DNA from 3 places in the Paenibacillus sp. FSL H8-0104 genome. Region 3 is predicted to be linked to each of the others. Evidence: a T-box and tRNA genes for the amino acid it is inferred to sense, from the RefSeq annotation. Region 3 holds a T-box; the other regions hold tRNA genes.
The links. A T-box is a leader RNA that pairs with one kind of tRNA and senses whether it is charged. The one in region 3 lies ahead of tyrS (tyrosine--tRNA ligase), so its partner is inferred to be a tRNA-Tyr.

Region 1: it has a tRNA-Tyr gene. The T-box ahead of tyrS (tyrosine--tRNA ligase) is inferred to sense a tRNA for this amino acid. The anticodon was not compared.
Region 2: it has a tRNA-Tyr gene. The T-box ahead of tyrS (tyrosine--tRNA ligase) is inferred to sense a tRNA for this amino acid. The anticodon was not compared.

Annotation. Positions count from the first base shown of each region.
Region 1 is NZ_JBBOTC010000001.1:315,380-318,628, forward strand. It holds rRNA gene NST38_RS01390 (23S ribosomal RNA) at 1-519, shown strand, start outside; rRNA gene rrf (5S ribosomal RNA) at 599-715, shown strand; tRNA gene NST38_RS01400 (tRNA-Ile) at 754-827, shown strand; tRNA gene NST38_RS01405 (tRNA-Ala) at 862-937, shown strand; tRNA gene NST38_RS01410 (tRNA-Asn) at 939-1,014, shown strand; tRNA gene NST38_RS01415 (tRNA-Glu) at 1,019-1,090, shown strand; tRNA gene NST38_RS01420 (tRNA-Val) at 1,097-1,172, shown strand; tRNA gene NST38_RS01425 (tRNA-Met) at 1,190-1,263, shown strand; tRNA gene NST38_RS01430 (tRNA-Asp) at 1,291-1,368, shown strand; tRNA gene NST38_RS01435 (tRNA-Phe) at 1,388-1,463, shown strand; tRNA gene NST38_RS01440 (tRNA-Thr) at 1,484-1,559, shown strand; tRNA gene NST38_RS01445 (tRNA-Tyr) at 1,569-1,654, shown strand; tRNA gene NST38_RS01450 (tRNA-Lys) at 1,665-1,740, shown strand; tRNA gene NST38_RS01455 (tRNA-Leu) at 1,747-1,827, shown strand; tRNA gene NST38_RS01460 (tRNA-Gly) at 1,838-1,912, shown strand; tRNA gene NST38_RS01465 (tRNA-Arg) at 1,920-1,996, shown strand; tRNA gene NST38_RS01470 (tRNA-Leu) at 2,014-2,092, shown strand; tRNA gene NST38_RS01475 (tRNA-Pro) at 2,100-2,173, shown strand; tRNA gene NST38_RS01480 (tRNA-Gly) at 2,184-2,254, shown strand; gene iolD (3D-(3,5/4)-trihydroxycyclohexane-1,2-dione acylhydrolase (decyclizing)) at 2,649-3,249, shown strand, end outside.
Region 2 is NZ_JBBOTC010000001.1:5,789,403-5,792,651, forward strand. It holds tRNA gene NST38_RS25540 (tRNA-Asn) at 1-56, opposite strand, end outside; gene NST38_RS25545 (class I SAM-dependent methyltransferase) at 413-1,339, opposite strand; tRNA gene NST38_RS25550 (tRNA-Leu) at 1,523-1,601, opposite strand; tRNA gene NST38_RS25555 (tRNA-Cys) at 1,608-1,681, opposite strand; tRNA gene NST38_RS25560 (tRNA-Gly) at 1,688-1,762, opposite strand; tRNA gene NST38_RS25565 (tRNA-Gln) at 1,767-1,841, opposite strand; tRNA gene NST38_RS25570 (tRNA-His) at 1,864-1,936, opposite strand; tRNA gene NST38_RS25575 (tRNA-Trp) at 1,966-2,039, opposite strand; tRNA gene NST38_RS25580 (tRNA-Tyr) at 2,046-2,131, opposite strand; tRNA gene NST38_RS25585 (tRNA-Thr) at 2,141-2,216, opposite strand; tRNA gene NST38_RS25590 (tRNA-Phe) at 2,237-2,312, opposite strand; tRNA gene NST38_RS25595 (tRNA-Asp) at 2,408-2,485, opposite strand; tRNA gene NST38_RS25600 (tRNA-Met) at 2,513-2,586, opposite strand; tRNA gene NST38_RS25605 (tRNA-Val) at 2,604-2,679, opposite strand; tRNA gene NST38_RS25610 (tRNA-Glu) at 2,747-2,818, opposite strand; tRNA gene NST38_RS25615 (tRNA-Ser) at 2,828-2,919, opposite strand; tRNA gene NST38_RS25620 (tRNA-Asn) at 2,923-2,998, opposite strand; rRNA gene NST38_RS25625 (23S ribosomal RNA) at 3,065-3,249, opposite strand, start outside.
Region 3 is NZ_JBBOTC010000001.1:4,078,198-4,081,446, forward strand. It holds gene NST38_RS18130 (hypothetical protein) at 1-214, shown strand, start outside; gene NST38_RS18135 (YxcD family protein) at 220-498, shown strand; gene tyrS (tyrosine--tRNA ligase) at 655-1,917, opposite strand; T-box leader at 2,034-2,261, opposite strand; gene NST38_RS18145 (DMP19 family protein) at 2,360-2,809, opposite strand; gene NST38_RS18150 (Imm63 family immunity protein) at 2,830-3,249, opposite strand, start outside.

The DNA of each region.
Region 1 (3,249 bases), 3.8 Mb from region 3:
ACGAAAGTCGGGCTTAGTGATCCGGTGGTACCGCATGGAAGGGCCATCGCTCAACGGATAAAAGCTACCCTGGGGATAACAGGCTTATCTCCCCCAAGAGTCCACATCGACGGGGAGGTTTGGCACCTCGATGTCGGCTCATCGCATCCTGGGGCTGAAGTAGGTCCCAAGGGTTGGGCTGTTCGCCCATTAAAGCGGTACGCGAGCTGGGTTCAGAACGTCGTGAGACAGTTCGGTCCCTATCTGTCGTGGGCGTAGGAAATTTGAGAGGAGCTGTCCTTAGTACGAGAGGACCGGGATGGACGTACCGCTGGTGTACCAGTTGTTCCGCCAGGAGCACCGCTGGGTAGCTATGTACGGACGGGATAAACGCTGAAAGCATCTAAGCGTGAAGCCCCCCTCAAGATGAGATTTCCCAGTATGTAAGACCCCTTGAAGACGACGAGGTAGATAGGCTGGGGGTGGAAGTGCAGCAATGCATGGAGCTGACCAGTACTAATCGGTCGAGGGCTTATCCAATAGCAAGTTCTAAATCGCGTGTTTCGTTTCGAATCTAGTTTTCAGAGAACGATCTCTGAAATGTAAGCTAAGCTATGCGTTTGGTGGCGATGGCGGAGGGGTTCCACACGTACCCATCCCGAACACGACCGTTAAGCCCTCTAGCGCCGATGGTACTTGGACCGCAGGGTCCTGGGAGAGTAGGACGCCGCCAAGCGAAACCCCATTGGGGTATTTTTTTTCGAAAATTGATAAGGGCCCTTAGCTCAGTTGGTTAGAGCGCACCTCTGATAAGGGTGAGGCCGGTGGTTCGAGTCCACCAGGGCCCATAGCAAGACCACAACAAGAAATACACCAGAGTATGGGGCCATAGCTCAGCTGGGAGAGCGCCTGCCTTGCAAGCAGGAGGTCAGCGGTTCGATCCCGCTTGGCTCCACCATTCCCTGATAGCTCAGTTGGTAGAGCACTCGACTGTTAATCGAGTTGTCACAGGTTCGAGCCCTGTTCGGGGAGCCAGTAAGGCCCGTTGGTCAAGGGGTTAAGACACCTCCCTTTCACGGAGGTAACAGGGGTTCGAATCCCCTACGGGTCATAATATGGAGGCTTAGCTCAGCTGGGAGAGCATCTGCCTTACAAGCAGAGGGTCGGGGGTTCGATCCCCTCAGCCTCCACCATATAAACTTTATAACGACGCGGGGTGGAGCAGCCCGGTAGCTCGTCGGGCTCATAACCCGAAGGCCGCAGGTTCAAATCCTGCCCCCGCAATTATACTTTCCTTTGAGAAAGTGATCTGGAACCGTGGTGTAGTTGGCCTAACATGCCTGCCTGTCACGCAGGAGATCGCGGGTTCGAATCCCGTCGGTTCCGCCATTTTTTTTTAATGTAGTAAGGCTCGGTAGCTCAGTCGGTAGAGCAGAGGACTGAAAATCCTCGTGTCGGCGGTTCGATTCCGTCCCGAGCCACCATTTATAACACCATGTAATACGCCGGTGTAGCTCAACTGGTAGAGCAACTGACTTGTAATCAGTAGGTTGGGGGTTCAAGTCCTCTCGCCGGCACCATGTAATCCTGGAGGATTAGCGAAGCGGCCAAACGCATCAGACTGTAAATCTGCTCCCGTACGGGTTCGGTGGTTCGAATCCATCATCCTCCACCAGTTTTTCTATGAGTCATTAGCTCAGTTGGTAGAGCACCTGACTTTTAATCAGGGTGTCGAAGGTTCGAGCCCTTCATGACTCACCATTATATGCGCGTGTGGCGGAATTGGCAGACGCACTAGACTTAGGATCTAGCGTCTTTGACGTGGGGGTTCAAGTCCCTCCACGCGCATCCTTTATTTGCGGAAGTGGCTCAGCGGTAGAGCATCGCCTTGCCAAGGCGAGGGTCGCGGGTTCGATTCCCGTCTTCCGCTCCAATATTTTGCGCCCTTAGCTCAGCTGGATAGAGCGTTTGACTACGAATCAAAAGGCCGGGAGTTCGAATCTCTCAGGGCGCGCCATTATAACTTCATATTTTGCCGGCGTGGCGGAATGGCAGACGCGCTCGACTCAAAATCGAGTGGGAAACCGTGGAGGTTCGAGTCCTCTCGCCGGTATAGATAACGGGATGTAGCTCAGCTTGGTAGAGCACCTGGTTTGGGACCAGGGGGTCGCATGTTCAAATCGTGTCATCCCGATTGTTGTTATGCGGGTGTAGTTCAATGGTAGAACTTTAGCCTTCCAAGCTAATAGCGTGGGTTCGATTCCCATCACCCGCTTATATATTGAAAAAGAAAGAGACGGTACTCACCGTCTCTTTCTTTTTTTCTGCATTCACAGGCATATTGACCATGATTGTATGCAAAGATCACGGACTATATGGCTGATTAGCATGTACCAACATGTATCCCATCCTCACGATATATTCCCCTCTCTTTTAAGTCTGTCCTTAGTCATTGTGGAAGTGTTCAAATAGAGAAGGTCTAACACATGTTTGAACACAAGAATATCTTTTCTTTATCACAATTTATAAAAACGCTTACAAAAATAGCTTGCGTAAATCATTAACCTGTAATACCATATCAATTAAGCGCTTAACCTTTAGGGGTAAGGCGCTTAAACTTAACGTAGATTAAGCGCTTAACCCGTAAAGGAAAGGACGGCGATCAATTCATGAATACAATTCGACTAACGATGGCTCAGGCACTGCTTCGATACCTGGATCAGCAATATATCTCGGTTGACGGGGTGGAAACCAAGTTTGTGAAGGGAATCATCGGTATTTTTGGACATGGCAATGTAACAGGCATTGGAGAAGCGCTGGAGCGCAGTCCGGGAAGCCTGACGTATATGCAAGGCAAGAACGAACAAGGTATGGTGCATACGGCAACGGCTTATGCCAAGCAGAAGAACCGTAGACAGATTTATGCATGTACAACATCCATTGGACCTGGTGCTTTGAATATGATTACAGCTGCAGCTACTGCAACGGTGAACCGGATTCCGGTTTTATTGCTTCCTGGAGATAACTTTGCTACACGGGAACCGGACCCGGTACTTCAGCAGTTGGAAGTGAGCAGTGATTATACAATCTCAGCCACTGATCCATTCAAAGCCGTCAGCAAGTACTGGGATCGCATTGTTCGTCCCGAACAGCTGATGATTGCTGTTACACAGGCCATGCGTGTGCTAACCGATCCAGCAGAGACAGGAGCAGTAACGCTCGCATTGCCGCAGGATGTGCAGGCAGAGGCATACGATTATCCAGAATCGT
Region 2 (3,249 bases), 1.7 Mb from region 3:
GGACCTGTGACAATTCAATTAACCGTCGAGTACTCTACCAACTGAACTATCAGGGAATATGCTTCAGAGATCATTCTCTGAAAACGAGGTCTGTGTTTTGTTTTTTCGTTGTCTCGATTTTTGAATTAAGGTTGGCTTTAGCCCATGTGCAGTCTCATGAAGCAGCTTAACATCTTCAAGTAACCGAGGATTTTGTTTAGTATAGTCAATTAATTATTCGCTTCAAAAAAAGAGGGAGCACATATCTGCTCCCTTCACTTACAACTTTACTTCTGCAATTTTAACTTCTATGTTTCAACCGTTCATCTTTTGGCACAGCGTTGTGATGCTTCCTAGTGTCATCTTAGACGTTAGACTACATTGTCTCAGTCTCAATTCCTGATTATCAGTACACGTGCCACGCTTATGCGATTTATCGCTTATCCTTAGTGCGAACTGTTTTCATATTGGGCTGTTCAAGTTGAATTAGAATCTTACCAAATCTTCCTCCACGTGAGAAGGTCACCGTACTATCCTTGTACGTATCCAGAATGTACTCTTCAGCCAGTCTGAGAGAATCTTCATCCGATGGTAACTCATACGTATTAAGCCATTCTGGCAGCTTCTCGATAGTCTCTTCCACCGGTACTTCAAATGAGTTAACTTCTCTCGTAATGATCATCGTATAAGAATAGCCCTTCAAATACAGCAACTGTTGGATATACCCCATATCACCGACCTGGTGTGAAGAAGTTACACCCAGTACATCCTTAAGTTCATCCATTAGTGTGTGTTCCTTATGTCCCGCCATAGTACTTATATACACATACTTCCGGGCACAATTGATCGCCTGCTCAATCGTTTCCCAATCCGACATCGCCGGACACATGGATGCAAATGCAAAGTCATATTTCTTCTCCCAGCCTTTATCCTTAATGGAGATTTCTTCATATCGTTCGTTTACGATTTCGATTTTGGATTCCAGAGCTGAAGGTATCGTCTCTTTCATGAGTGAAACGAGTAACTCAGAAGGCTCAACTGCGGTCACACTTGCCCCCTTTTCTGCAAAAGGAATGGTAAATATGCCTGAAGCGGCTCCAATGTCCAAAATGGATAACCCTACGAATTCCACACCCTGGTTTTCAATCCAGCCCATAATGCGTTCAGAACGCTGCTTTCCTTCTTCGGTGAACGACTGTGCATGATAATCCCTGGCCCATCGCTCAAAAGCTTCTTCTATATTAGAGGGGACGCTTTTCTTCTTATATTTTGAACTTCTCGGACGATTCTTCCATGCCTCTTCCCATACAGAAAGATCAAATAACAGATCGGTATCCGATACATTTTTTCCATTAGTCACTCTACTTCACTCCTCCATATTAAAGACTTTACTTATCTACAATATACTCAATATAATCATACGTCAATCTTTATTAACGTCCATCTTCTCTTACTCTAGATTTTCTTACTGCACATAAATCGTTTCATATAAAATAAAAATAGCCCTACACATTGCATAAGCAACATGTAGGGCTATTCAATATACCGGCGAGAGGACTCGAACCTCCACGGTTTCCCACTCGATTTTGAGTCGAGCGCGTCTGCCATTCCGCCACGCCGGCATATGCTGGAGGCGCCACCCAGATTCGAACTGGGGATAAAGCTTTTGCAGAGCTGTGCCTTACCACTTGGCTATGGCGCCATATTTTGGAGCGGACGACGGGAATCGAACCCGCGACCCTCGCCTTGGCAAGGCGATGCTCTACCGCTGAGCCACGTCCGCATAATGGCTGGGGATATAGGATTTGAACCTATGCATGACGGAGTCAAAGTCCGTTGCCTTACCGCTTGGCTAATCCCCAATAAAAAATGAAAAAACAAAGGGGCGATCGAGGGGAATTGAACCCCCGAATGCCGGATCCACAAACCGGTGCGTTAACCACTTCGCCACGACCGCCATAAAAGGTTAATTTCTAAAAAGTTAATTGGCAGGGGCAGCAGGAATTGAACCCACACCAACGGTTTTGGAGACCGTTGTTCTACCTTTAAACTATGCCCCTAAAAACTGGTGGAGGATGATGGATTCGAACCACCGAACCCGTACGGGAGCAGATTTACAGTCTGATGCGTTTGGCCACTTCGCTAATCCTCCAGGATTACATGGTGCCGGCGAGAGGACTTGAACCCCCAACCTACTGATTACAAGTCAGTTGCTCTACCAGTTGAGCTACACCGGCTTATTAAATTATTTTAAAAATGGTGGCTCGGGACGGAATCGAACCGCCGACACGAGGATTTTCAGTCCTCTGCTCTACCGACTGAGCTACCGAGCCATAATAAAGTCTAATCTTAATTCCTTACACTTTATATAGGGCATCAGTGCCATACAGCAGATGTAGTGAACAGTTTGCCTCATGTAAAGATTAAATGGCGGAACCGACGGGATTCGAACCCGCGATCTCCTGCGTGACAGGCAGGCATGTTAGGCCAACTACACCACGGTTCCAGATCACTTTCTCAAAGGAAAGTATAATTGCGGGGGCAGGATTTGAACCTGCGGCCTTCGGGTTATGAGCCCGACGAGCTACCGGGCTGCTCCACCCCGCGTCGTTATAAAGTTTATATGGTGGAGGCTGAGGGGATCGAACCCCCGACCCTCTGCTTGTAAGGCAGATGCTCTCCCAGCTGAGCTAAGCCTCCGAACAACACATTTATGATCATACCATAATCTTGTTGTAAAAATCAACTTCTTTTTTTGAAGTTATTATGACCCGTAGGGGATTCGAACCCCTGTTACCTCCGTGAAAGGGAGGTGTCTTAACCCCTTGACCAACGGGCCTTAATATTATGGCGGAGAGAGAGGGATTCGAACCCTCGAGACGCTTGTGACGCCTACACGATTTCCAATCGTGCTCCTTCGGCCAGCTCGGACACCTCTCCATATGGCTCCCCGAACAGGGCTCGAACCTGTGACAACTCGATTAACAGTCGAGTGCTCTACCAACTGAGCTATCAGGGAATATGCTTCAGAGATCGTTCTCTGAAAACTAGATTCGAAACGAAACACGCGAATTACAACTTGCTATTGGATAAGCCCTCGACCGATTAGTACTGGTCAGCTCCATGCATTGCTGCACTTCCACCCCCAGCCTATCTACCTCGTCGTCTTCAAGGGGTCTTACATACTGGGAAATCTCATCTTGAGGGGGGCTTCACGCTTAGATGCTTTCAGCGTTTATCCCGTCCGTACATAGCTACCCAGCGGTGCTC
Region 3 (3,249 bases):
TGCTGGTATGATGTTTGGCGGATTGTTCGGTGGCATGGGCGCTCTGGGTAACATCCTTGGATTGCTCGTGAACGTTGCAGCAATTATGTTGATTGTTATGCTGGCTATGGCACTCTTCAGAGCCATCTCCAATCGTCGCAAACCTGCAGCGGATGGTCGTTATGACCGTCGCAATGATCGTGATGATGACCGTAACAGAAACGGACGGTACTAATCTCTATGGTTCTGAGCATGGATGAAATTGTGAATGCAATCTGTATTCATATGGCAGAACGTAAGGGTGTACGTCCAACCGATGTGAATGTAGAACTGAGCTGGGAAGAAGATACAGGTTATTCCGCTGAAGTTTGGATCCAAGGACGCAGTCAATATCTGGTCGAGTCCAATATGATTGAAGCGATTCTTCGTTACCTGCACAGTGAATACAACATCCGGGCGTACCGTGAAAATGTGCGACTTGATCTGGATGAAGAAATCACAGCGATCGTTAATCAATAAGATAGGTCAATCACTGGCCTGATATACGAAAGACCGCCTCCCCTCTGTCGCCTGACAGAGATGGAAGGCGGTCTTTTTGTTTCTGTATTTGTAGCTCTATTTGTGCGTCTATTGTAGTCTCTATACGTCTCTGTGTTACGTTCTAATTCTTGGAAACTACGATTGAAGTTTAACCAGGCTGTAGTTCTTCTTACCTTTACGGATAATAATGAATTTACCGCCAATGCCATGCTCTGCCGACACTGTGAATTCAAGCTCCGTGATTTTCTCACCGTTCATGGAGATAGCGCCTTTAGTGACATCCTCACGCGCCTGGCGTTTGGATGGCTCCAACCCCAGATCTACGAGCCAGTCGACGATATTTTTCGCTTCCCCGTCCGTTTCGAATGTTGGCATTTCCTTGAAACCCTGCTCGATTTCATCTGCTGTCAGGGAACGGATATCACCACTGAACAGCGCCGCTGTAATACGTTTAGCCTGTTCGAGCATTTCTTCGCCGTGAACGAATTTTGTCATTTCTTCCGCGAGTGCTTTCTGTGCTTCACGTCTGTGCGGCTCTGTCTCTACCTTTTCAGCCAAAGCTTCGATTTGTTCTTTGCTGAGGAAAGTAAAGTATTTCAAGTATTTAATGACATCACGGTCATCTGTATTCGCCCAGAACTGGTAGAATTCAAATGGTGTCGTTTTGTTCGGATCAAGCCAGATTGCGCCGCCAGCTGTTTTACCGAATTTGGTTCCGTCCGATTTGAGCATGAGCGGAATGGTCAGACCATACGCCTTCGCTTCAGATCCTTCTTTTTTACGAATCAGATCAAGACCACTCGTGATATTCCCCCATTGATCCGAACCGCCAATTTGAAGCTGTACATCTTCGTTTTGGAACAGGTGCAGGTAGTCGAGTGATTGAAGGATCTGGTATGAAAACTCGGTGAACGAGATTCCGCCTTCCAGTCTGCTCGCAACTACATCCTTAGCTAACATTGTGTTAAGGTTAAAGTTTTTGCCGTAGTCACGCAAGAATTCAATCACATTGATTTTGTGTGTCCAATCGTAGTTGTTCACCATGCGAACCTGATTATCACCGTCTGTTACGAACAGCTTCTTCATCTGCGCTGTCAGTGCATCCACATTCTCCTGCACTTGCTCCATCGTTTGCAAAGAACGTTCTGCCTGTCGACCACTTGGATCACCAATCGTTCCTGTAGCTCCACCAATCAAAATAACCGGACGGTGTCCTGCCAGTTGAAAACGTTTCAGCATCATGAATGGAATGAGATGTCCGATATGCATGCTATCCCCCGTAGGGTCAACGCCGCAGTACAGTGAGATTGATTTGGTTTCAGTCAACTCACGCAGTCCCTCTGCATCTGTCTGCTGGTTAATGGCGTCACGCCACTGTAGTTCATCAATAATATTCATGTGTATAACCCCTTTTCTATCCTCAAGATTCAGTCATGATCTACGTTAAATTACGAAATTACACGCTGGAACGGCTTTTTTGGACACAAAAAAATCGCCTCCTTGTCTTCATTAGACACAGGGACGATTATCATAACCGTGGTACCACCCAAATTGCATGGACAACACGTGACCTTAACACGTTATCCATACCACTTTTGGCAATATATCGTTTGCCCATCCGCTTGGCATTACCCAAGTACTCCAGAGTGTAATTCGCAGCCCTTGTATGTATCAGGTTCCATCAACCCCTGACTTTCTGTAACAGGGACAAAGCCGCTACTGCGCTCTATCAACGTGATTCATGTATTCAATTTATAGCAAGTATAGCCGAACGTTTCAGTCATTGCAAGACCAAGTATTAATCTTCGAACAGAACAACGGATGCATAGTTGAAACCAGATTATATAATCATCATGTTCAATTTTCCGTGATAATAACCATAAGCTTTCTCCGCGATCTGATCCTCATTGTTCCAAAACTGCTGATCCAGCGCATCTAACTGCTGCTCTTGTTCCTTTGTCAGGAATTTAGGAATATCCCACAGTTCGGTAAGCCTTTCATCCTCTTTCAAGTGCTCAATGTAGCCGTATGCTGACGTTATAATCTCCACGACTTGAGTCGCACCAATGATATGTAATGCCCGCAACGCGTAACGGTATACCTCTTCCCCCCAGTTGCAGAAAAACTGTATAAAACCGCCATTAAAGACATCCGCCTCTAACAGCCATAAAGCAGCAATGTCCTGCTCATTCGAAGTCAACGATGCCCAGCCCTGTTCAGATTCATTCTTTTTTTCGACAAATAACACAGCATAGTCATACCATACGTCATTAATATCTTGCTCGCTCATGTAACACACCTCACTTTTCTTTATGCCATGCCCTCTAAGTCCTGACGTTTGCCCGTCTGATGCCAATGTAAATAAGGATTACCGATCTGCTGGAAGGCTTCCAGGACACCCCTGTTCAGGTCCTTCATCACTTCATTTGTATAGTTCAAATGCGTCTCTTTATTATCCACGCCATGTCTTTCCAACAACCCTACATGCGTCGCGGTGAAAATAATATCTTCCAGCAACCAATAGATGACTTCATCCGGCTGTTTCACCTGTTTCTCCAATGAGACGTGACCACGTTCGTATATTCGTACGATATACGTATCTTCTCCAGTCTCTACATAAGGCACCCCATCCCATTTAAAGGTCTCAAACAAGCGGTTAACATAGTTCTGCATCTGTTCCCTGGGAAAAGATGTACGCTCTAAAAGCTGTAAAAGGATGTCTGCCAATTG